DNA from 3 places in the Erythrobacter sp. S227 genome. Region 2 is predicted to be linked to each of the others. Evidence: predicted binding sites of a transcription regulator. Region 2 holds the regulator's gene; each other region holds the start of a gene.
The links. The regulator LexA, encoded in region 2, represses DNA repair genes until DNA is damaged. The targets are predictions, from matches to a motif close to GTTCCNCNCTTGTTCT.
Positions count from the first base shown of each region.

Region 1 (7,247 bases), 230 kb from region 2:
AAAACCGCGAAGTACGGCGGGTTCTCGAATTCCTCGGACTTGAAGTGAACCGCCTGATCCGGGTGGGTTACGGGCCGTTCTATCTGGACGAACTGCCCCGTGGCCAGGCTGCGCGCATCAAAAAGGGCGACCTCGATCGTTTTGTGAGCAGCCTGAAAAGTGGTTCCAGAAACGGTTCGAGAGGCAAGCAAGACTAATGCGCATTATTGCAGGCGACTGGCGCGGACGTAAGCTGGTGGCACCCAAGGGCGATGCGACCCGCCCCACTGCCGACCGCACACGCGAAACTCTATTCTCGATGCTGACCAGCAGGCTTGGCAGTTTCGAGGATTTGCGCGTCGCTGACCTTTTCGCAGGGTCCGGCGCTTTAGGGCTGGAGGCACTTTCCAGGGGTGCTGCGCATTGCCTGTTCGTTGAACAAGATCGCGCGGCGGTGGATACAATTCGCGCGAACATATCGACCTTCGATGCCCGCGCCCGCACGACAGTCGAATCCAATTCCGTCATGACCCTCCGGCCTGCGTGCGAGCCCTATGACATCCTCCTTCTCGATCCGCCGTACCATACCGGCGCTGGCGAGGTCGCCCTCGACCGCCTTCAGCGCCTTGGCTGGATCGGTGACGAGACCTGGATTGCGCTTGAAACGGCCTTCAACGAAGAGCCTGAAATCAAAGGCCTGCGGATCGAGAAAAGCCGCAGGGTTGGCAAAGGCAGGCTCACGCTTTTTACACGTGAGCCTGCCGCCACCCCGGTTGCGGACCCGGCCCTGGACTGAAGAGGACGCTGGTCCGCGGGGTGAATGACCCGCCTAACGCGAAGAAGAGGCGCGACCTTCGATTTGCTGCCAAGCTGCGTCGCGTTCAGGACCGGTCATTGCGGTGAGGGCGATCTTCTGCTCATCCGTCAATCGCCAGAACAGCATTTGCTGGCTTGGCGACAGAGACCAGTAATAGCCCTTCGTCTCGGCAGGCCAGCCCATATAGGCTGTCTGCTGTTCGACCGGCCAACTGTCCACCTCGGCCTGTTGTTCGCTCGAAAGATCAGGATCGGACGGCTGTGCGGGCCCTGCATCAGCCACCCCTTCGTCTTGCGGCGCAAAAGCCATAGAAGGCGTCGCGGCAAGAAAGCCGAGCGCTGCTGCTGCAACACCTGAGGCTTGGTACTTGGATTTACGCATTGGGATACTCCTTAATGGTGACACCCAAGCGATGACGAACTGTGTTTTGCCGGGCGAGAATCCCCACTGGTTGCTTCCCGTTTGCCCCGACACCCGCTTGATGGCAGGGTTTTGTGCCTTTGCGAACCGCCCGCAATTGCGTGCATCGCGCTTTCAAACCGCCTTGCCGAGAGCCGTTTCCCAAACGCGGTGAGCCGCTTTTTCGGCCAATTGTGGGGACGATATCGAGATTGCGGCGTCCCCGGGGGTGCACGCCGCAATTGAATATGCGACATTGCATCCGTAACTGATGTTCTCTAGTTGTTCTGGTGCGATGACCCCCAACCTACCCCACACTAGCAGCGGTGCGCCGCTTGATTCTTCGGTGCCGCCCTACGCGCAGATGCTGAACCAGCCTCAGCGCGAGGCCGTCCTTACGACCGAAGGGCCGGTGCTGATGCTGGCGGGTGCTGGCACAGGAAAAACAGCGGCGCTCACGGCGCGAATGGCGCATTTGGTGGCGACACGCCGCGCTTGGCCTAGCCAGATCCTGTGTGTGACTTTCACCAATAAGGCCGCCAAAGAAATGCGTGAGCGGGTAGCAGCCCACTTGGGCGCACCGGGAGAGGGCTTGCCGTGGCTCGGCACCTTCCACTCAATCTGCGCAAAAATGCTACGGCGTCACGCGGAGCTTGCGGGGCTACAGAGCAATTACACCATTATCGACACCGATGATCAGCTGCGTTTGCTAAAACAGATCATCAACGATCATCAGATCGATGAAAAGCGCTGGCCCGCGCGGCAATTGGCGGGGTGCATCGACCGATGGAAGAACCGTGGGCTCAATCCCGCTGATTTGGATGCGGCTGAGAATGAGGCTTATGCGAACGGCAAAGGCGCTCAGATGTATGGCGCGTATCAGGATCGGTTAAAGGCGCTCAATGCCTGTGATTTCGGCGATCTGATGCTGCATATTCTGAATATTTTCCGCAAGCATACCGATGTGCTGGCCGAGTATCAGAGCCGCTTCAAATATATCATGGTGGACGAGTATCAGGACACCAATGCGGTTCAGTACCTGTGGCTAAGACTGCTGGCCCAGTCGCACAAGAACATATGCGTTGTGGGCGATGATGATCAGTCGATCTATTCATGGCGCGGCGCAGAAGTTGCCAATATCCTGCGGTTTGAAAAGGATTTTTCCGGCGCACATGTCGTGCGGCTTGAGCAAAACTATCGCTCGACCCCGCAAATTCTGGGCGCGGCATCTGGCCTCATCCGCGCCAATTCAGAGCGGCATGACAAGACGCTTTGGACGCATGCCAATGGCGGCGACAAGGTCAAGGTCATCGGCGTATGGGACGCCCCCGAAGAGGCGCGGCGTGTCAACGAAGAGATCGAACGGCTGGAGCGCGAAGGCGCACCGCTCGACCAAGTCGCCATCCTTGTTCGCGCGCAATACCAGACCCGCGAATTTGAAGACCGTTTTATACAAGTGGGCATTAACTACCGGATTATCGGCGGTTTTCGCTTCTACGAACGGGCCGAGATCCGCGATGCCCTCGCCTATTTGCGGGTAATCGCACAGCCGCAAGATGATCTGGCTTTCGAGCGTATATATAACCAGCCCAAACGCGGGCTTGGCTCGAAAACGCTGGAGAAAATGCACATTCACGCGCGCCGGGTGAACCTGCCTTTGGCGGCGGCCTCGTTGCAATTGGCGGACAGCGATGAATTGCCCAAGCGCGCGGCGAACACCATCGGCACGCTTATGCGGCAGTTCCTGTCTTGGCGTGAAGCGGCTGAAGTCACATCGCCTGCAGACCTGCTGCGGCTCGTCCTCGATGAGAGCGGCTATAACGACATGCTCGCGAAAGACCGCTCTGCCGAAAGCGCCGGGCGGGCAGAAAACCTTTCCGAACTTGCCCGCGCAATGGAGGAGTATGAGACGCTCGGCGACTTCCTCGAACACGTCAGCCTCGTCATGGACAATGACCGGAACGATGGCGAGGAAACTGTCACAATCATGACGATCCACGCGGCCAAAGGTCTCGAATTCGACCATGTTTTCTGTGTTGGCTGGGAAGAGGGCGTCTTCCCTTCACAGCGCGCAATCGACGAAGGGGGCCTTGCCTCTCTCGAGGAAGAGCGACGCTTGGCCTACGTCGCGATCACACGAGCACGGCGCAAATGCATCATTATGCACGCGGCCAACCGGCGAATTTATGGGCAATGGACAAGCTCCATCCCGTCGCGCTTTATCGAAGAATTGCCAGAGGAATTCATCGATCAGGAAAGCACGATGACAGGCGGCGCATCGCTTTGGCGGGCAAACTGGTCAGAGAACGAAGACCCCTTCGCCCATGTCGCCCAGCAAAATCCGGGCCGCGCCGAAACCCGTGGCCCTGGTTGGAGACGTGCTGTTTCTTCAGGGTACGACACACAGCCCAAACGCCTCGCCGAACCAGGTCGAAGTGCCGCCAGCTTCGCCGCGCAACCCCGCTCGGACATCGCAATTGGCGCGATGGTTGAACATGTGAAGTTCGGGATTGGCTGCGTGATCGATCAGGAAGGCAACAAACTCACCATTCAATTCGAAGAGGCAGGCGAGAAGCGCGTCATCGACAGCTTTGTGAGTGTAGTTAGCTAGAGCGGTCCTCTTCCCCCTTTTGGCAAGGTCTGCAATACGGAGCTCGAGAGGGGATTATCGATGCGTTTTACACTTGGGTTGGCTTTCGCTCTGGCATGCGGCGCCAATGCGCAGGCACAGGATGCGCCTGCCATCACTCTGGGCAATGGCGAGAAAAACTGGATCATGGTGGAAGGGGTCAGCCGCTCCGCCGATACGACCTACACCGAACAACGCATAACTTCTGCCAACAGCGCCGTGCGCAGAGGTGACGGGGCCACCCTCACCTTTGACGAGGTGCATATCGAGGGCGATGGCTGGCTGGTGCTTCACCCGTTTATCGACGGCAAGCCGAATGGTGACTGGGTCGCAGGCTACACATTCGTGGAAAGCGGAACCAGTAAGGACGTCGCCGTCACATTAAACCCTGCGCCAAAGCCGGGGACAATGTTTCTGGTCATGCTGCATTCTGACAGCAATTCAGACGGTGTTTTCGATTTTGTCTTTGTTGAGGACGGTATAAATGTCGAAGACCGCGCAGTCTTCGAAGGCAGCACAATGATCGCGCATGTCTTTGCCGTGCCCTGACGCGTGGCTTGGGTCTAACCCACGAGCGCAATCCCGATACTTGCGCATAGAGACGTACCGCCCAAGGTGCCCCATGAGTGCCAGATCGGGTATCTGAAAGGACGTTCTTTTTGCCGGTAAAACCACGTTCCGACCGTGTAGAAAAGCGCACCCACCCCGATCGCGACGGTGGTTAGCAAGGGCAGCTCGCGCCAGAAGTCCGGCATGGCCAACAAACCCAGTGCGCCAAGACCAAGGTAGGAAACGACCGACCAGCGCGGGTCCATGTTGGACGCCGCCAGCTTGAAAACAAAACCGAACAACGCAAGCGCCCAGATCACTGCGAGGATGAGAAATGCACTCGGCGTTCCCGCCATAATCAGCAGCGGGCTGAAAGTCCCGGCGATCACGACATAAATGGCGGCATGATCCCATCTGCGCAGCACAGCACGCAAATCATGGCGCGGCAACAAGTGATAGGCAAACGAGACCGCAATCGAAAACAGTGCCGTCACAGCATAACCGATGGTCGCAATCAGCAAGAGCGGATCACCGCGCTGCGAGGCCCACTGGATAAAAAGCCCGCTCACCGGCACGATGAGTGCCACGCTTATCGCGTGGATGATAAAGTCAGCCTTGCGCTCTTCGGGTCTTTTGCTGGGATACATTGGAAGGCAGCTGAAGAGATTTCGCGGCTCTAGCCGCTAAATCCGATATCCAGAAACCCTGGCTTTGGCCCGTTCCACTCACCTGCCGCGACGGGTTCATCGTCCTCCTCGCGGCGGCGGGATTTGCGCGCTTTGCGCTGCTTTTCGTCGCTATCGTCGTCACGCAAACGCTTGGCCCGCTTCGGCTTTTCATCAGTAGGTTTCTTGTCTGACGCATCGCGGCGCGATTTGCCACCTCGCGAACGCTTGGGACGCTCCTCGCGTTCTTCGCGCTCTTCACCTTCTTCGGCTTTTGGCTCAGAGCCTGAATCGGCAAGCTCGACGCGAACGTCCTCTTTGCCGAACACCTTGACCGGATGGCCGGTGAGTTTTTCGACATTCGAGATCGCTTCTGCGTCCTCATCAGATACGAGCGTAAACGCCCGGCCCTTTGCGCCTGCACGGCCGGTGCGGCCAATGCGGTGGACATAATCGTCCGGGTGCCACGGCGTATCGAAGTTGAAGACGTGGCTGACGCCTTTGATGTCAAGCCCGCGAGCGGCCACATCGGACGCCACCAGAATGTTCACATCACCCGACTTAAACCGGTCCAGCTCCTTAAGCCGCGACCCTTGGTCCATGTCGCCGTGGATCTCGCTTGAGGCAAAGCCGCGCTTTTGCAAATGCTTGTTGAGGTCGCGAACGGTTGTTTTGCGATTGGCAAAAATGATGGCGGTTTCGACCTGATCGTTCGCCAGCAGCCACTCAAGAGTATCGCGCTTCTGGCGGCTCTTTACTGGCACTTTGAAGGCCGTGATGTCCTTGTTCGTGGTCGCCGCGCGCGCCGTCTCGATCCGCTTGGGATTGTTCAGGAACTTCTTCGCCAGCTTTTCAATCGGCGCAGGCATGGTGGCCGAGAACAGCATGGTTTGACGCGTCTCTGGAAGCTTGTCGCAGATAAACTCGATATCCGGGATAAAGCCCATGTCGAGCATCCGGTCCGCTTCGTCGATCACCAGAAGTTCGCAGCCCGAAAGCAGGATTTTGCCCCGCTCGAACAGGTCCATCATCCGGCCCGGCGTCGCGATCAGGACATCAACGCCCTCGTTCAGAGCCTTAACCTGATCGCCCATCTGCACGCCGCCGATAAGCAGCGCCATCTTAAGGTCATGGTTCTTGCCGTATTTTTCGAAATTCTCGGCAACCTGCGCAGCAAGTTCGCGCGTCGGCTCAAGAATGAGCGAGCGCGGCATTAATGCACGCCTGCGACCAGAGGCCATCACATCGATCATCGGCAGCACGAAACTGGCGGTTTTACCCGTGCCTGTTTGTGCAATCCCGATGAGGTCCTTCATCATTAGGACGGAAGGAATTGCTTCTGCTTGAATAGCGGTCGGCTCGGTATAGCCGGCTTCTTCAACCGCTTTGAGCAATTCAGGAGAGAGGCCGAGATCGGCAAATGTCATAGGCGCAAAAATGTCCGGATAAAAAATGCAAGGATTGCTGTTTCATGAAAGGCAGAACGCATCTGGGCTTAACGCCGTCCAAGAAGGCGTGCTTCGCTTGGCCAAAAAGGCGCTCGGAGTCAAGGAATTGCGCCTCTTCGCCCCCTGAGGTTCCAGAGGCTGCGCCCTTGGTTGCAACAATGTGCAGACGATCAGTTGTCAGCGGCGACAAGACGGCGCATGCGTTCAACTTCGCATTTGGCACCGCTTCGGGACTGAAGTTGATCGCGTTTCACGCAAAGCCGACCATCTTCGCTTCGCTCGACGTAGAAGCCGGAATAAAAGTCACGAGCCTCGCATCCACGTTCAAGGTTGAGGCTAATGATGCGCTGGTCGCGCAGGAACAACAGCAAGCGATTGCCCGTGCCCGTCTGGACGCCCGCGATGCCCGCCACAGGAATGCAGTCATCCATCTTGCGCTCTTCGTACTCGCGGGCAACGCCGCGCCTTGGGAGCTGGGCTAAAAGGCTGTTGCGGTTGCTTTGGCGATAGGGAGCGATCCGAATTGTCACGCGCCGCTCGATCCTCACTTGATTGGCGGTGCGCGTGGCATAAAACGCTTCTAGCGGAGTGGATGCACGCCCTTCAGATGAGATCGGCAATGGCAGTTGCGCAGCTGGTGGCTCGCTATTTTGCGCAGATTGCTTGAGAGGCTCGGCACCGGAAACCGGCCCAGCATTGGTGATCGAGCATTGCGGAGCGGAAGTCACAGCAGAGGATGGAGCCAACGGAGCGGAAGCCGC
Region 1 is NZ_CP200280.1:1,208,554-1,215,800, forward strand. It holds gene AC0V6Q_RS05785 (pseudouridine synthase) at 1-197, shown strand, start outside; gene rsmD (16S rRNA (guanine(966)-N(2))-methyltransferase RsmD) at 197-775, shown strand; gene AC0V6Q_RS05795 (hypothetical protein) at 809-1,177, opposite strand; gene AC0V6Q_RS05800 (ATP-dependent helicase) at 1,560-3,806, shown strand; gene AC0V6Q_RS05805 (DUF7282 domain-containing protein) at 3,867-4,373, shown strand; gene trhA (PAQR family membrane homeostasis protein TrhA) at 4,388-5,020, opposite strand; gene AC0V6Q_RS05815 (DEAD/DEAH box helicase) at 5,050-6,465, opposite strand; gene AC0V6Q_RS05820 (hypothetical protein) at 6,657-7,247, opposite strand, start outside.
Region 1: a site for LexA is predicted at 1,469-1,484, ahead of AC0V6Q_RS05800 (ATP-dependent helicase). Genes of this name have one in related genera too.

Region 2 (7,247 bases):
CTTGGCCTTCCCAATGCTCCGCTCGAAGCCATTCGCGGCGATGACGCCACCTACAACGCAGCCGCGCTCACCCGCCTGCTTGGCGGTGAAAAAGGCGCATATCGCGACGCTGTCCTGTTGAACGCGGCAGGCACCCTGATTGTCGCAGGCGTTACCGATGATTGGAAAGAAGCCGCCGCCAAAGCTGCCGAAGCGCTCGATAGCGGCGCGGCGAAAGCCCTGCTCGCCAAATGGATCGAATTGACGGTATAGCGCCCCCGATGAACAAACTTGAAGAAATCTGCCAGACAAAGCTCGGCGAAGTTGCCGCTCGTAAAGCTGCGAACTCCCCCACTGACCTTGAGGCGCTGGCTGCACAGCAAACGGCCCCGCGCGGGTTTGAAGCAGCGCTGCGCACAAAGGCCGAAACCGGTTTTGCCCTGATCGCGGAAGTCAAAAAGGCAAGCCCCTCAAAAGGCCTCATCCGCCCCGATTTTCACCCCGCCGATCATGCACGCGATTACGAAAAAGGCGGCGCGGCTTGTCTCAGCGTCCTCACCGACGCGCCCTATTTCCAGGGCCATGAAGATTACCTCGTCGAAGCGCGCAACGCCTGCACGCTTCCCTCACTTCGCAAGGATTTCATGGTCGATCCATGGCAGTGCCTTGAAGCGCGCAGCATCGGGGCAGACGCAATCCTCATCATTGTCGCAGCGCTCGACGATACCGTGATGGCGGAAATCGAAGCGGCCGCGAGCGACCACGACATGGATGTGCTGGTCGAGGTGCACGATGAGGCAGAGATGGAGCGCGCCCTCACCCACCTCAACAGCCGCCTGATCGGTGTGAACAACCGCGACCTTAAAACCTTCACCACTTCGCTTGCGACAACAGAACGCCTCGCGCCAATGGTGCCGCAAGGCACTATGCTGATCGGAGAAAGCGGGATCGCCACCCATGCCGATTGTGTCCGCCTGTCGAAAAGCGGCGTGCGCGGGTTTCTGGTGGGCGAAAGCCTGATGAGCGCCGATGATGTGGCGGCGGCAACGTCCGAGCTTTTGAACGGATAGCCTATCGGCAAGGCCCGGTTCCCCCATGCTGCACTGTCCTACAACTGCGAAAAATGTCATCAGGTGAGCGCAATGACCATTCAGCCGCCTCTTTCATCGATCCAAGCGATTGAAACGCGCATCACTGATCAATTGGTTTTTTGCTCTTGAACAGTGTGTCAAGTGTGTCAAAAAGTGCCGAAAAGGAAGTAAAATGAGCCGCTTAACGCATATTGCCGAGGACGGCGCGGCGCATATGGTCGATGTGGGCGGCAAAGCCGAAACGCACCGCGTGGCGATCGCAAGCGGGCTTATCACCATGTCCAGGGACGCACTTGAAGCGATCCGCCAAGGGGATGCCCCCAAAGGCGACGTGTTAGGGACAGCGCGCGTGGCCGCAATTATGGCAGCCAAGCGAACGGGCGACCTTATCCCCCTGTGCCATCCGCTGGGCCTTGAGGCGGTCACGGTGGATTTCACCTTTGAAGAAGCGGGTATCCGCGTCAACGCCAGCGCCTCTCTGACCGGCAAAACCGGCGTTGAGATGGAGGCGATGGTGGCTGTATCGACAGCGCTCCTCACCATTTACGATATGGCCAAGGCAATCGACAAAGGAATGGTCATTGGCGAGGTTCGCCTGATCGAAAAACGCGGCGGCAAGTCTGGCACCTGGAAAGCGGACGCGCTGTGAGTGCCATGCTCTCCCTCGAAGAAGCGCAGAAACGGCTACTCGCGCTAGCGCCGACAACACAGGCCTTTAACGTCGGCTTGGAAATCGCTGCCAACGTCACCTGCCAACGATGGCTCGCGCGCAACCACAAAGCACGGCGCACACAGCCTGCAGCCGATCTGTCTGCAATGGATGGCTACGCGGTCTCTGGCGATGGCCCTTGGGAAAGAGTGGGCGAAAGCAAGGCGGGAACCCCATTTCATGGCACGCTTGTTCCCGGCCAGTGCACCCGCATCTCGACCGGCGCGCATATGCCCGAAGGCGCGAACGCGGTGCTGATCCAAGAGAATGCCAGGGTCGACGGCGCGGTGGTATTTGCGACAGCGACGCCTGCGCCAAGCGAACACATCCGCCGTTCAGGATTTGACTTTGGAACTGGAGAGGTAGTGCTCGAAAAAGGCGCTCCTGTCACTCCAGCGACAATTGCCGTGGCAGCCTCTGCGGGCTTGGACTCTTTGCGTGTGGGGGGCGCGCCTCATGTGGCAGTGCTCGATAGCGGGGATGAACTGGTGCCTGCCGGAAGGCCCTGTGCACTCCATCAAATCCCGGCAAGCAATGGCATAATGCTTACCGCAATGCTCAGCCCCTATGTCGGAACGCTAAAGCCAATCGGCCCCGTCGCCGACGACCGCGCCGCGCTTGCGGTAGCTCTGGAACAGGCCGATGAGCATGACATCGTCATCACCTCGGGCGGGGCATCGGTTGGCGACCATGATCTTGTGCAAGAGGCCTTGCGAGAGTGGGGCGCGGAAATCGAGTTCTGGAAGGTCGCGATCAAGCCGGGCAAGCCGTTAATGGTGGCCACACGCCAGACCAAATGGGGCCAGCAAGTCATCCTCGGGCTTCCGGGAAACCCTGTGTCGAGCTTCGTAACCGCCTTCCTCTTCGCCCTTCCCCTGGTGCGCGCCTCTTTGGGAGCCCCTGATCCGCTCCCGGGGACCATACAACTAGTTGCGGGTGAGGAGCTGCCTGCGACTGGTCCGCGCCACGAGTTCATGCGTGGCATACTGAACGACGGGATAGCACGTCTTGCGTCCTCTCAGGATTCAAGCGCATTGGGAGCCTTGGCCATGGCCAATTGCCTTATCAGCCGGCCAGCCCATTCACCCCCAGTCCAGTCAGGCGAGCATGTGGAAGTATATCTCCTCCACAATGGCGGTTTTGCGGGAGTTTAACCAAGGCACACGCTTGACTTGGCGAATCAAGTTGCCTATTCGTTCCGCATTCGTTCACCATAATGGTCGGACGGTTAGCGTTCTGTATCGCACCTGTTCCGTTTTCCGGATCGGTGCCTCTATGGGGTGCGCAACTTTGGCACTGTGCCTCGGGACCCTATCGTTCCGGTGCACGTAGAGTGCGGCTGATGGAGTTTGCCCATGCTAACGGCAAAGCAACACGAACTGATCCGTTTCATTCAGCAGCGTCTGGAAGAAACCGGCATTTCACCCAGTTTTGAAGAAATGAAAGAAGCGCTCGATTTAAAGAGCAAGTCGGGCGTTCACCGCCTGATCTCTGCCCTTGAAGAACGCGGCTTTATCCGGCGTCTGCCCAACAGGGCACGCGCGCTGGAAGTGATCAAGAACCCCGAGGATTCCACCCCCATCCCGCGCAGCGCTCCTGCTGTTGCGGCGAATGACCGGGTGGTTGCGGCTGCTGCGTCTGCTCCCAAAGCAGCGCCAGAGCCTGCCAATGACGTGATAGAGATCCCTCTGCACGGCCGGATCGCTGCTGGCGCTCCGATTGAGGCGCTAGAGGGGCAAAGCTCGCTTCCTGTTCCTGCAGCCTTGCTTGGCCCGGGAGAGCATTATGCGCTTGAGGTGTCTGGCGATTCCATGATCGAGGCTGGCATCTTTGATGGTGATTTTGCGCTTGTGCGCCGGACCAATACGGCCCGCGATGGCGAGATCGTGGTGGCTCTTGTGAACGGCGAGGAAGCAACGCTCAAATACCTTCACAAAGACGGCAGCCTTGTGCGCCTTGATCCTGCCAATGCGAGCTATGACCCGCAGGTCTATGGTCCGGGCGAGGTTGAGGTTCAGGGCAAGCTTGCAGGGCTTCTGCGACGCTACCACTGACGGGCATGATTTGGGCGGGACCCGCGTTTGCGTTTGGGCCCGCCCGTCAATCCCGGGAACCGAGCCACCAACCATGCTCGCCTTGGCTCTCGCCAACGCTGGTGATGGTTTGGCCTTCAAGGTCGATCGCAAGGCCGCCTGATTGCTCGAGGAACCCTCGGTCCGCTTTAAGCCATCGCGGGCTGCATGACCGGGGCAGATAACGGTCAGCGACCACAATGTCCGCACGCTCGCAAGCAGCAGCAAGAGCGCGTTCTTCGATTAGCTCCCGATTGCGGGCAAGGAGCAGCGACCAATCGCGCCCTCCCCGCTCAAGGACAATGGTGCAAAATTCAGGCGAGCATCGCGCACCATCCCACTGCGCCAACGGGATCGGTTCTGATGTCACGCTGGCAAGCTCAAGCAGGTTGTCGCGCGAATATGAAGACCGGCTATCGCGCAAGGACAAAAGGCTTCGGCTTCCATCAGGCGCGGTCACCGTAAGCCCGACATGCCTCCCGTCCCTTCCTATCAGAACATCGGGAATGGGGGTAAGCAGCAATATGATCGCGGCAATCAATGCGGGCACAAAACCAAGCAATCGTGCTTTGCCCGTCCACAGCGCGAGCCAAAGCCCGCCTGCGGTGAAAAGCGCTATGGTGAGGCCGCTCATCTGGGGCATCAGTTTTACAGCGCCAGGCTGGGCCGAGGTGAAATGGGCAATTGCCAGAAGAAGATCGAGCGACTTCTCGGTCAACCACCAAAACGGTGCGCCAAGACCTATAATGTCGAACACAAGGCCCAAGGCGATTAGCGGCATCGACACGAACGTAACCAACGGGATCGCCAGCACATTCGCAAAAGCGCCGTAGACCCCGGCGCGGTGAAAGTGGAACAGGACGATCGGCATAAGAGCAATCTCGATCACGAGCCCCGTCAGGAACAGCATCGCAGTCCCGCGCCCCAACCGGGCAAAGCTGCTCTCCTCACGGGCTGCAAGAAACGCGCGAACAGGCGCGCTCGAATGCAGGGCGACAATGGCAAGGACCGCTGAAAAGCTCATCTGGAAGCTGGGCCCGATCACGCTTTCGGGCCAGAGAAGAAGCACGAATATCGCTGCCACTGCCACCATGCGCAGCGACAAAGCGTCTCGTCCGCTGGCAAGCGCAACAAGAACCAGCATAGCAGCAGCGCACGCACGAACGGTCGGGACCTGCGCCCCTGTCAAAAGCGTGTAGGCAATGCCCGCCAGTGCTCCGACGCCCGCAGCAATCACCGGCAAACGCACGCGAATCGCAAGCGCTGGAAAAAGGGCAAGCAGCTTGAGCGTGACAAGATAGGCTGCACCAATCACGGCGCTGACATGCAAACCGCTAATCGCAAGCAGATGGGTGAGCCCTGCATCGCGCATCGCCTCGCGGTCTTCCTCACCGATGGCGCCCCGGTCTCCGCTGGCAAATGCTGCGGCGATGTGCCCGGCAGAGCCATCGACCCGCGTTCGCACGTGCGCTGATAAAGCCCTTTGCGCGCGCGGGATCATTCCCGAAGCTTCGGCAGGTGTCACAATTGCGATGTCGCCAATAACGCTTCCCGACGCAGCCAACCCCTTGAACCAAGCGGCTCTTGCAAAGTCATATGCGCCGGGCAGCATCGGGCTTGCAGGCGGCATCAATCGCACCCGCATTCGCACAACTGCCCCCTCGACCAACCCGCTATCATCGCTCGTAAGTCCGGTGCCAGCGCCGGTCTGAACCATGGTGGCGGAAGGGATATTGACTCGGATTTTTCGGCTTTCGCCGCTTTCAGCATCGCGTACAGCCATTGTGAGGCGGATGCGATCTTGTGCGGGCTGATCATCGCGCGAAAGGATGTACCCCTGCACGCGTTCAACTTTCGGGCGCTCGATTGCCCTTGCGCCGACAAATTCCGAACGCATCCAAATCACGCTTATCCCGGCCGCGAAGAGCAGAGCGCACGCTATGATCGCACCGCGCAAATGATCGCGGCCCGTATTGTCGCGCCATGCGGCAAAGGCAAACAGGGCAAGAAGGATCGCAAGGCCAATCGCGCTCGCCCATTGCCACGGGGATTTCAGATAGAACCAGAAGAGTATGCCGCTGGCGAAAACCACCGCCAGCCACGGTGCCCGGTCAAAGCCGGCTTCTGCAAGAAAACGCTCTGCCCGCTCGGCAATCACACCGCCAAAGGCGCGCCAAATGCTGGACAATCCAGCATCCCTTTGCCACAGGCCAGCGAAAGCCTTTCGAGGCGTGGCTGGGATCGTTCCCGCAGTGGCGCTATCGCCTGCGGGTTTGTCTCCCATCGGAATAATCGGCGCATCGGCCATCGGCTCGCTTCCCCCCGGGGTAGGCACCGTTCCTTTTGCACCAAACGGATAGGAAGCTTAATTCTATGACGGCCCCTGCGTCAAATTCTTTGGACAATGCGCCTGTGGTAACCAGGTTTGCCCCTTCGCCCACGGGGTTCCTGCATATCGGCGGCGCGCGAACGGCGTTGTTCAATTGGCTTTTTGCCCGGCACAACGGGGGTAAAGCGCTTCTCCGGATCGAGGACACCGACAAGAAACGCTCAAGCCAGGAAGCTATTGATGCCATTCTGGACGGGCTCGCTTGGCTGGGCCTGGACTATGACGACGAGCCGGTTTTCCAGTCCAAACGCGCAGAACGTCATGCCGAGGTTGCGCACCAACTGCTCGAGGCGGGCCATGCATACAAATGCTTTGCGACACCTGAAGAGCTAGAGGCAATGCGCGCCGAGCAGCGTGCCCATAAACAACCAATGCGTTATGACGGGCGCTGGCGTGACCGTGATCCGTTGGAGGCGCCCGAAGGTGCATCTTACACGGTGCGATTGAAGACGCCTCAAGACGGCGAGGCAACCATCGAAGATCGCGTTCAGGGCAGCGTTTCGGTCAAGAACGAAGAGCTCGACGATTACATTATCCTTCGCGCAGACGGCACGCCGACATATATGCTCGCGGTTGTGGTTGATGACCATGACATGGGCGTGACCCATGTGATCCGCGGCGATGATCATTTGAACAACGCCTTTCGCCAATTGCCGATTTACCGCGCGATGGACGCCATCGAGGGTGGTTGGCCTGATCCGGTGTATGCGCATGTTCCGCTCATCCACGGTGCAGACGGGGCCAAGCTTTCAAAGCGTCACGGTGCATTGGGCGCGGAAACATACCGCGACGAATTCGGCATCCTTCCTGAGGCCCTTTTTAATTATCTACTGCGCCTTGGCTGGGGCCATGGCGACCGCGAGGAAATCACTCGCGAGGAAGCGATCGAGCTGTTCGATCTGTCTGGCGTTGGCAAAAGCCCATCGCGCTTCGACCTGAAAAAGCTGGAAAACCTTAACGGCCATTATATCCGCGAAGCAGACGATGCAAAGCTTGCACCGCTTGTT
Region 2 is NZ_CP200280.1:979,006-986,252, forward strand. It holds gene trpD (anthranilate phosphoribosyltransferase) at 1-252, shown strand, start outside; gene trpC (indole-3-glycerol phosphate synthase TrpC) at 261-1,049, shown strand; gene moaC (cyclic pyranopterin monophosphate synthase MoaC) at 1,243-1,719, shown strand; gene AC0V6Q_RS04650 (molybdopterin molybdotransferase MoeA) at 1,725-2,933, shown strand; gene lexA (transcriptional repressor LexA) at 3,135-3,833, shown strand; gene AC0V6Q_RS04660 (ComEC/Rec2 family competence protein) at 3,880-6,159, opposite strand; gene gltX (glutamate--tRNA ligase) at 6,225-7,247, shown strand, end outside.

Region 3 (7,247 bases), 280 kb from region 2:
ACAGTTTCGCCTGGCGCCTTTGCGTTACGACCCGAAGGGCGTCTGGCAAGATAATGCTAAAGAGGGGTCAAGCATTCATCATTTTGCAAAAACGCGACACTTCATATTTCCTGTAGCCCCCCCTAATTGGCGGGTGAGCGCAGTATTATCAGGGACTTGGCCGGCGGGGTTTTGTGTCAGGGTACTGTCCCCGTGCTAGGCAAAAGGGGCGTCACAGGCCAATTAAAGGGCTGTAATTGAGCGTTTCGAAGGTGATTGACTGGCCATTCGAGTCGATGCGTGAGCCGGTCAAGCGATGCGCAAAGATAGACCCTTGCAAACAGGTAGCGCAGCCCGGATAGTCGCTGGCGATGGCAGTTCAGATAACATCGCGTGAGGAGTTGGAGGCTTGGCTTGAGGACAAGCCGAGCAGGTATGGCATTGTCGTAGCTGCGCTCGCCGTCCAAAGGGTCCTCCCACTGGCGATAGATCCATCGAATTGGCTGGGTCGAGCGATCGAACCCAAATTACTACTGCAAGTCTTTCGTGCGGCTACCGTGTCCAGTTTCGGCGCCCCTTTGGCACGGCATGACAGGAATCCCGCCAATGCTGTGGCTAAGACTGCGACCGCAAATAGTGACAGGTCGATAGTCTTCTCTGTCGGTTATGCGGCTGCAAACGCAGCTGCTCTCAATCCAGTTGCTGCAGTACATGCAGTTGTCGATGCCGCAGCTGCCGTATCCCATGCTGGGTTTGCAAATGACGATCTATGGCAAACAATTAGCGAAGATTGCGATGCATTTGACCGAGGATTAAGTCCGGCTCTGGTTCTAGGTGGTCCTATTTGGAGAATGCCCAAGGAATGGTGGGCTGATTCGTGGAATAAGGCACGCAAGTGGCTTTCCGGGTCAAACCAAGGCTTCGAAATTTGGCGCGAATGGTACTACGGTCGCATCGAAGGCTTGCCCCACGCCTTCGCCGACTTCGACGATGCCGCAGACGAAGCATTCTACCGCTGGATCGTCGAACAAGACGACGACTGGTGGTCTCGCGAACCCGCCGAGGTTAACGCCGACATCAAGGCCAAGGTCGACAGCCTTCGCAAACCCAAAGACCCGAAGACAAAGCCGAAGGTCGACTTCTTCATCAGCTATGCCAATGAAGACGAGGCTGCGGCACGTGACATCGCGAAGGTCCTTGATGAGCTGGGAAAATCCTACCTCGTGCAATTTCGCGATTTTCCGCAAAGCAACTTCGTAAACGCAATGAATGAGGCAATGGAGCGGGCCGAAAAGCTTATTCCCGTCTATTCCAAATCCTATGTCTCCTCTGATTATTGCAAGGCGGAATGGAACCATTTTTTCAAGCTTGATCCTTCGGGTGTCGAACGCCGAATTGTTGGTTTTAAGCTAGACGGGGCGGACCTTGCGCCGCTTATGGAGCAAATCGTCTATGAGCAGCTTTTCGGAGTGTCACGAGGTGATTGGGCCGAGGTCATTCGCAATTGGGTGAGCTGGGAACCGGCGGATTTAACCCGCGCGAATGTGGCCGAGACGACCACGACCATACTTGATCCTGGAGTTGAGAAATCACAGGAGGGCAAGCTTCACGTTGCTGCGTCGGTTGACCGCAATACGCCCGAAATCCCGGCACAGCTTGCTCAAGCAATGGTCAGCTTGCGCATGATGCTCGAGCTTGTGAAACGGTGCCAGCAGAACATGACAGGCATTATGCAAGCCTCGTTGGAGCTATACGAAAGTTACCTGCGCGAGGGTGGGGACCGTCCCAGTTGGGATGGCCTGGACCGCCTTGTTGCAGTGCTTGCGGAAGGTTCGCTCTCCTTGTCGAGCAATGAATTGCGTGAGGAAAAGAAGGCGCTTGAGCAGTTTATCGCAGCTCACAACCAATGCCTCGCTGCGCGTAAGCAAGCGCCGTATCAAGAGCGCCAACTTGCCCACGTGCCCTTGGACGGCGCCACATCAGAGGCGATTGACGATTTTATTGATCGACTGAAGCAGTTTCGCGAAACCGCTTCGGCACAGCACGAAGTTTCGCCTGAATATGATCAACAGGCAAAAGATCTCGTCAAACAAGGACGAGAGTTCGCATTTGAAGCGGGTTTACCAGATCAGGGCGAAAAGCCTGACATCGCTCGCAAGCGGTTCCTTCGCTACGTTGGCGGGTTTGCGATCAAAACGCTCACCGTGCTTGGTTCGATCGCGTCGATCAGTACCACCCCGCAAGGCAAGCGTTTGATCGAGGCCGCGCAAAGGGTCGTCGAGAAGTTCTACGAAATGATCGGTCTCTAAAACCCTGCTCCTCCCAAACTGACCGCGTCAAAAAGGCGCGCGTTTATCCGAAGAACTCCAGATGCGGCGTGTCGAACGGGTGGTTTGCACTTTGCACAGGGATTGTTCCGAAGGCCGCGCTCTCTTGCTGCCAGACATCTTCCATCGCCTGGAATGCCTTGCCGCTGTTGCTTTGGCTGCTGGCGCTTTGCGCCTGGGAGCCGCTGTTGAACCAGTCGCCATAGGTCTCCACGCCGAAACCGTTCGCCTCAAGAAAGTCGATCACTTGCTGCTCGCTTTGATAGTTGGCGTAAGAGATATTGCCGTCCGCCTCCATGACCGCGCGCAAATACGCGGTGCCATCGGTGAGAGCAAAATAGACGTCCTGAAACCCGTCGCCGTCATAATCGTCCGCGCCAAGGACTTGGTTGATGTTCTCGATCCTGAGGTCGTTCTGGAAGCGCTGTTGGCTGTCAAAGGGGCTGAAGCGTTCCACAACTCCTGCCTCCACCAGCGGATCGATATAAATGCCAGCCACCCGCGTTTCGCCGGCCCAGCTGTTGTCGTTGAAGTACACAAGTCCATCGGGCGCAGTGCCCACGGTGGCAAATCGCCCAATCGCATCATTGACGAGGATCTGGTCGATATCGCCATCGCCATTCACATCGGCAGCCCCGATCCGGAGCCAATTCCCGTCGCCACCAAGGGCGTTGCCGTCAAAATCGAGGATGGAATTCATCGCATCCTGATAAACGCTGGGATCTGAGGTCTCGAAATTTACCTCAACGCCATCTCCGCGAAGCAAGCGGATGGTTTGATCGTCAAACTGCGCAAATTCGATTGTTGTCAAAGTGTCAGTGCCATCAGCGCCAACCACTTGGAACACGCCCAAAGAGGTCTGCGTGATGGTGTAGTCGGCGCGGTTGCCGCTGAATACAGCCGTGTCGACGTTGGAGCCACCGTCAATTGTATCGCGGCCAAGTCCGCCGGTCAGTGTGTCTGCCCCGCCATTGCCGCGCAACGTATCTGCGCCGGCATCTCCAAAAAAGACATCGCCCCCATCGCCGCCCAGCAGCGTGTCATTGCCTGCGCTGCCATGGACCTCAGCTGCGGACCCCGCAGTGCCATCATAAAGATCATCACCGTCAATAAAGAACACGCTTCCGGTGATGGTGCCTTCGTTGATCAGATCAATCGAATTGCCAAAATCAGGCGCGACCTCGTTTGAGCTCGGCTCTGTCAAACCGCTAAGCCAGCTGTAACTTGAGACAGTCATCCCGGCGGCGATGCTGATTGAGCCGCCTACTGCGCCTGATAAAGCGGTGTTTGTCAGATCACCGCCATTGAGCGTCAAATTGACATTGTCAGTGGCATCGATGGTGCGAAAGCCGCTCAATCCCGACAAGGTCACGTCGATAGGGTTGCTGCCCGTGATATCCTCTCGGTTGAAAACGAACAGGTCCTCAAACCCTGTGATGTTGCCGAAGTCCAAAGCAAAATCATCGATGAGCTGGATTTCGAATACATCGGCTTCGCCCTCACCGCCGTCGATCACATCAAGGGTGGAAAGATCAAAGCTGGCGTTGAAAAGGCCGAATTCGTCATTGCCCCCTCCCAATTCGACGGAAGTTGCAACGCTTGATGTGTCGGAGATTGTGAAGCTCTCGTCCGCGTCCGATCCCACCACCACGTCCACTATCGAGCCATCGCGCAGTGTCCAGTTGTTTGCGGCAAGTCTTAGCACCGCGTCTGGATTGTCACTTTGAAGCAGGCTGAAGAACCCGACAGAGTCTGTAGTTCCTGTGATATCGAGGAAGCCGTCAAAGCCGGTGTAAAACTGGGATTCGTTGAGAACCAATGCCTCAAAACCGGATGTGACAGATCCAATTGGACCTGACCTCGATACAAGTTCCAGCGTGTCGTACCCTTCGCCGCCTTCCAAATTGTAGAAAAAGCTCGAACCGGGGCCTGGGTCGCCTTCGAGCCTGAGAAGGTCATCGCCGCTGCCAAGGTCAACCACCGCTTCTGGCGTCAGTTCGCCCGGTGCGAGTTCGGGGTAGTTGATGATGACGACGTCATCGCCCCCATTCAACTCCATTCGCCCGTCGATGACACCAAAATTGATGACCGTGTCATCGCCTTCAGAGCCCTGTACCGCGACTAAGGTAACCGGAAAGGTTTGCCCTGGCGGTCCAATAAAGCCGCCCAATTCATTAATAAGTGTCGATCCACCCACTTCGAAAACGAATGTTCCGATCACGCGCCCAAGCTCAGTGTTGACGAACTCTATACCAGAGGCTTGCAGATGGACGTCGGCTTCGAGCGTTAGTTCATTGACGACGCGTGTGTCGGCCTCATCAAACACGAGCATATTCAGATCTCACAATTGCGACTTTCAAGGGAATAGCGGCTTTATCTCTCCGGCTCAAGAACTTGTCCCGGGCTTGTTCGGGAAAGCCACTGTTTAACCTGACGTCGATTGTAAAAGCGGTGCGTTGGGAGAGGTGACGGCTTGACGTGCACGCGTGGCGTAGAACATAGATAGAACAAGGAACTCCAGCGTTGCCGCTTGCGTTCTCACTGGACATAGGCGCGAACCGCCCCCAATTGGATATTCAATGTCTCTTACAAAAATCTCCGTTCGCGGTGCGCGCGAGCACAATCTTAAAGGTATCGATATTGACCTGCCGCGCGATGCGTTGATCGTGGTCACGGGGTTGTCGGGCTCGGGCAAGTCTTCGCTCGCGTTCGATACGATCTATGCCGAGGGGCAGCGGCGTTATGTCGAAAGCCTGTCGGCCTATGCGCGCCAGTTCCTTGAGATGATGCAGAAGCCCGATGTCGAGCATATCGACGGGCTCTCGCCAGCGATCTCGATTGAGCAAAAGACCACCAGCCGCAACCCGCGCTCGACCGTCGCGACGGTCACCGAGATTTACGACTACATGCGGCTTTTGTGGGCGAGAGTGGGCGTGCCTTACTCGCCTGCCACGGGAAAGCCGATCTCTGCGCAGTCGGTCAGCCAGATGGTCGACCGGGTGATGGAATTGCCAGAGGGGACGCGCGCCTATTTGCTTGCGCCGGTGGTTCGCGGCCGCAAGGGCGAATATCGCAAGGAGCTGGCCGAATGGCAGAAGGCGGGCTTTACCCGTGTGCGGATCGACGGCGAGCTTTATGCAATTGAAGAAGCGCCCGCGCTCGACAAGAAATTCAAGCATGACATCGAGGTGGTGGTCGACCGGATCGCGGTGAAGGCCAAGGGTGACGGCAGCTTGCAGACGCGGCTGGCGGATTCTTTTGAAACGGCTCTGAAGCTGGCCGATGGCCTTGCCTATTTCGACCTTGCCGATGGCGTGGTACCAGGGCGCGAGGATGAGGACGTCTCTGGGGGAGCGATGAAAGGGGCAGGCATCCCTGCCAACCGCATCGTATTTTCAGAGAAATTCGCCTGTCCCGTCAGCGGTTTCACCATCGAGGAGATCGAACCGCGCCTGTTCTCCTTCAACTCGCCTCAAGGGGCCTGTCCCACCTGCGATGGCATCGGTGAAAAGCAGCTGTTCGACCCGCAGCTGGTGATCCCCAATGAAGGGCTGACCTTGAAACAGGGCGCGGTGGCTCCGTGGGCGAAGAGCAACCCGCCATCGCCTTACTATATGCAGGTGCTGACCAGCCTCGCGAAGGCGTATGACTTCACCATCACCACGCCGTGGCGCGATCTGGAGCCCGACCAGAAGCTCATCATCCTTCATGGAACAGGCGGGATGCCGGTCCCGCTGACCTTCAAGGACGGGCGCAAGGAATACACCGTCAACAAGGCGTTCGAAGGCGTGATCGGCAATCTCAACCGCCGGCTGGCCCAGACCGAAAGCGCATGGATGCAGGAGGAGCTTTCCAAGTTCCAGACATCCCAGCCGTGTGAGGCTTGCGGTGGCAAACGCCTCAATGAAAAATCGCTCGCCGTGCGCATCCCCAGTGCGAATGGCCCCACCGATATCGCCGAACCTGTGCGTATGAGCGTATCGGATGCCAAGGCTTGGTTCCTTGACCTCGACAATCACCTTTCCGATCAACAAAGCCAGATCGCCAAGCCGATCCTCAAAGAGATCAACGAGCGGCTGGGCTTCCTCGACAACGTCGGCCTCGACTACCTCAACCTCGACCGCACCAGTGGCACGCTATCGGGTGGGGAGAGCCAACGCATTCGCCTCGCCAGTCAAATCGGCAGCGGGCTTAGCGGCGTACTCTACGTCCTCGACGAGCCCTCCATCGGGCTCCACCAGCGCGACAATGACCGGCTGCTGGAAACGCTCAAACGCCTGCGTGACCTCGGTAACACCGTGATCGTGGTCGAGCATGACGAGGATGCGATCCGCACCGCCGACCATATCGTCGACATTGGCCCGGGCGCAGGGGTTCGCGGGGGCGAGATCGTTGCGCAAGGCACGCTCAAACAAATCATGAAATCCAAAAAGTCGCTCACCGCAGACTATCTGACCGGCAGGCGCGAGATTGCGGTGCCGTCGACGCGTCGCAAGGGCAACGGCCTCTCCATCACCGTCCACGGGGCGAGCGCCAACAATCTGCAAGACGTGACCGCCAGCATCCCGCTTGGCACCTTCACCTGCATCACCGGCGTGTCGGGCTCGGGCAAGTCGTCCTTCACCATCGACACGCTATACGCGGCTGCTGCACGGACCCTCAACGGCGCGCGCATTATCGCTGGCAAGCACGACAAGGTCACCGGCCTCGACCACTGCGACAAGGTGATCGAGATCGACCAATCCCCCATCGGCCGCACCCCGCGCTCCAACCCTGCGACCTACACCGGCGCATTCACCCAGATCCGCGACTGGTTCGCAGGCCTGCCTGAATCCAAAGCGCGCGGGTACAAGCCGGGGCGCTTCTCCTTCAACGTCAAAGGCGGGCGGTGCGAGGCGTGCCAGGGCGACGGCGTGCGCAAGATCGAGATGCACTTCCTCC
Region 3 is NZ_CP200280.1:1,262,988-1,270,234, reverse strand. It holds gene AC0V6Q_RS06055 (toll/interleukin-1 receptor domain-containing protein) at 831-2,288, shown strand; gene AC0V6Q_RS06050 (hypothetical protein) at 2,332-4,638, opposite strand; gene uvrA (excinuclease ABC subunit UvrA) at 4,886-7,247, shown strand, end outside.
Region 3: a site for LexA is predicted at 4,800-4,815, ahead of uvrA (excinuclease ABC subunit UvrA). Genes of this name have one in related genera too.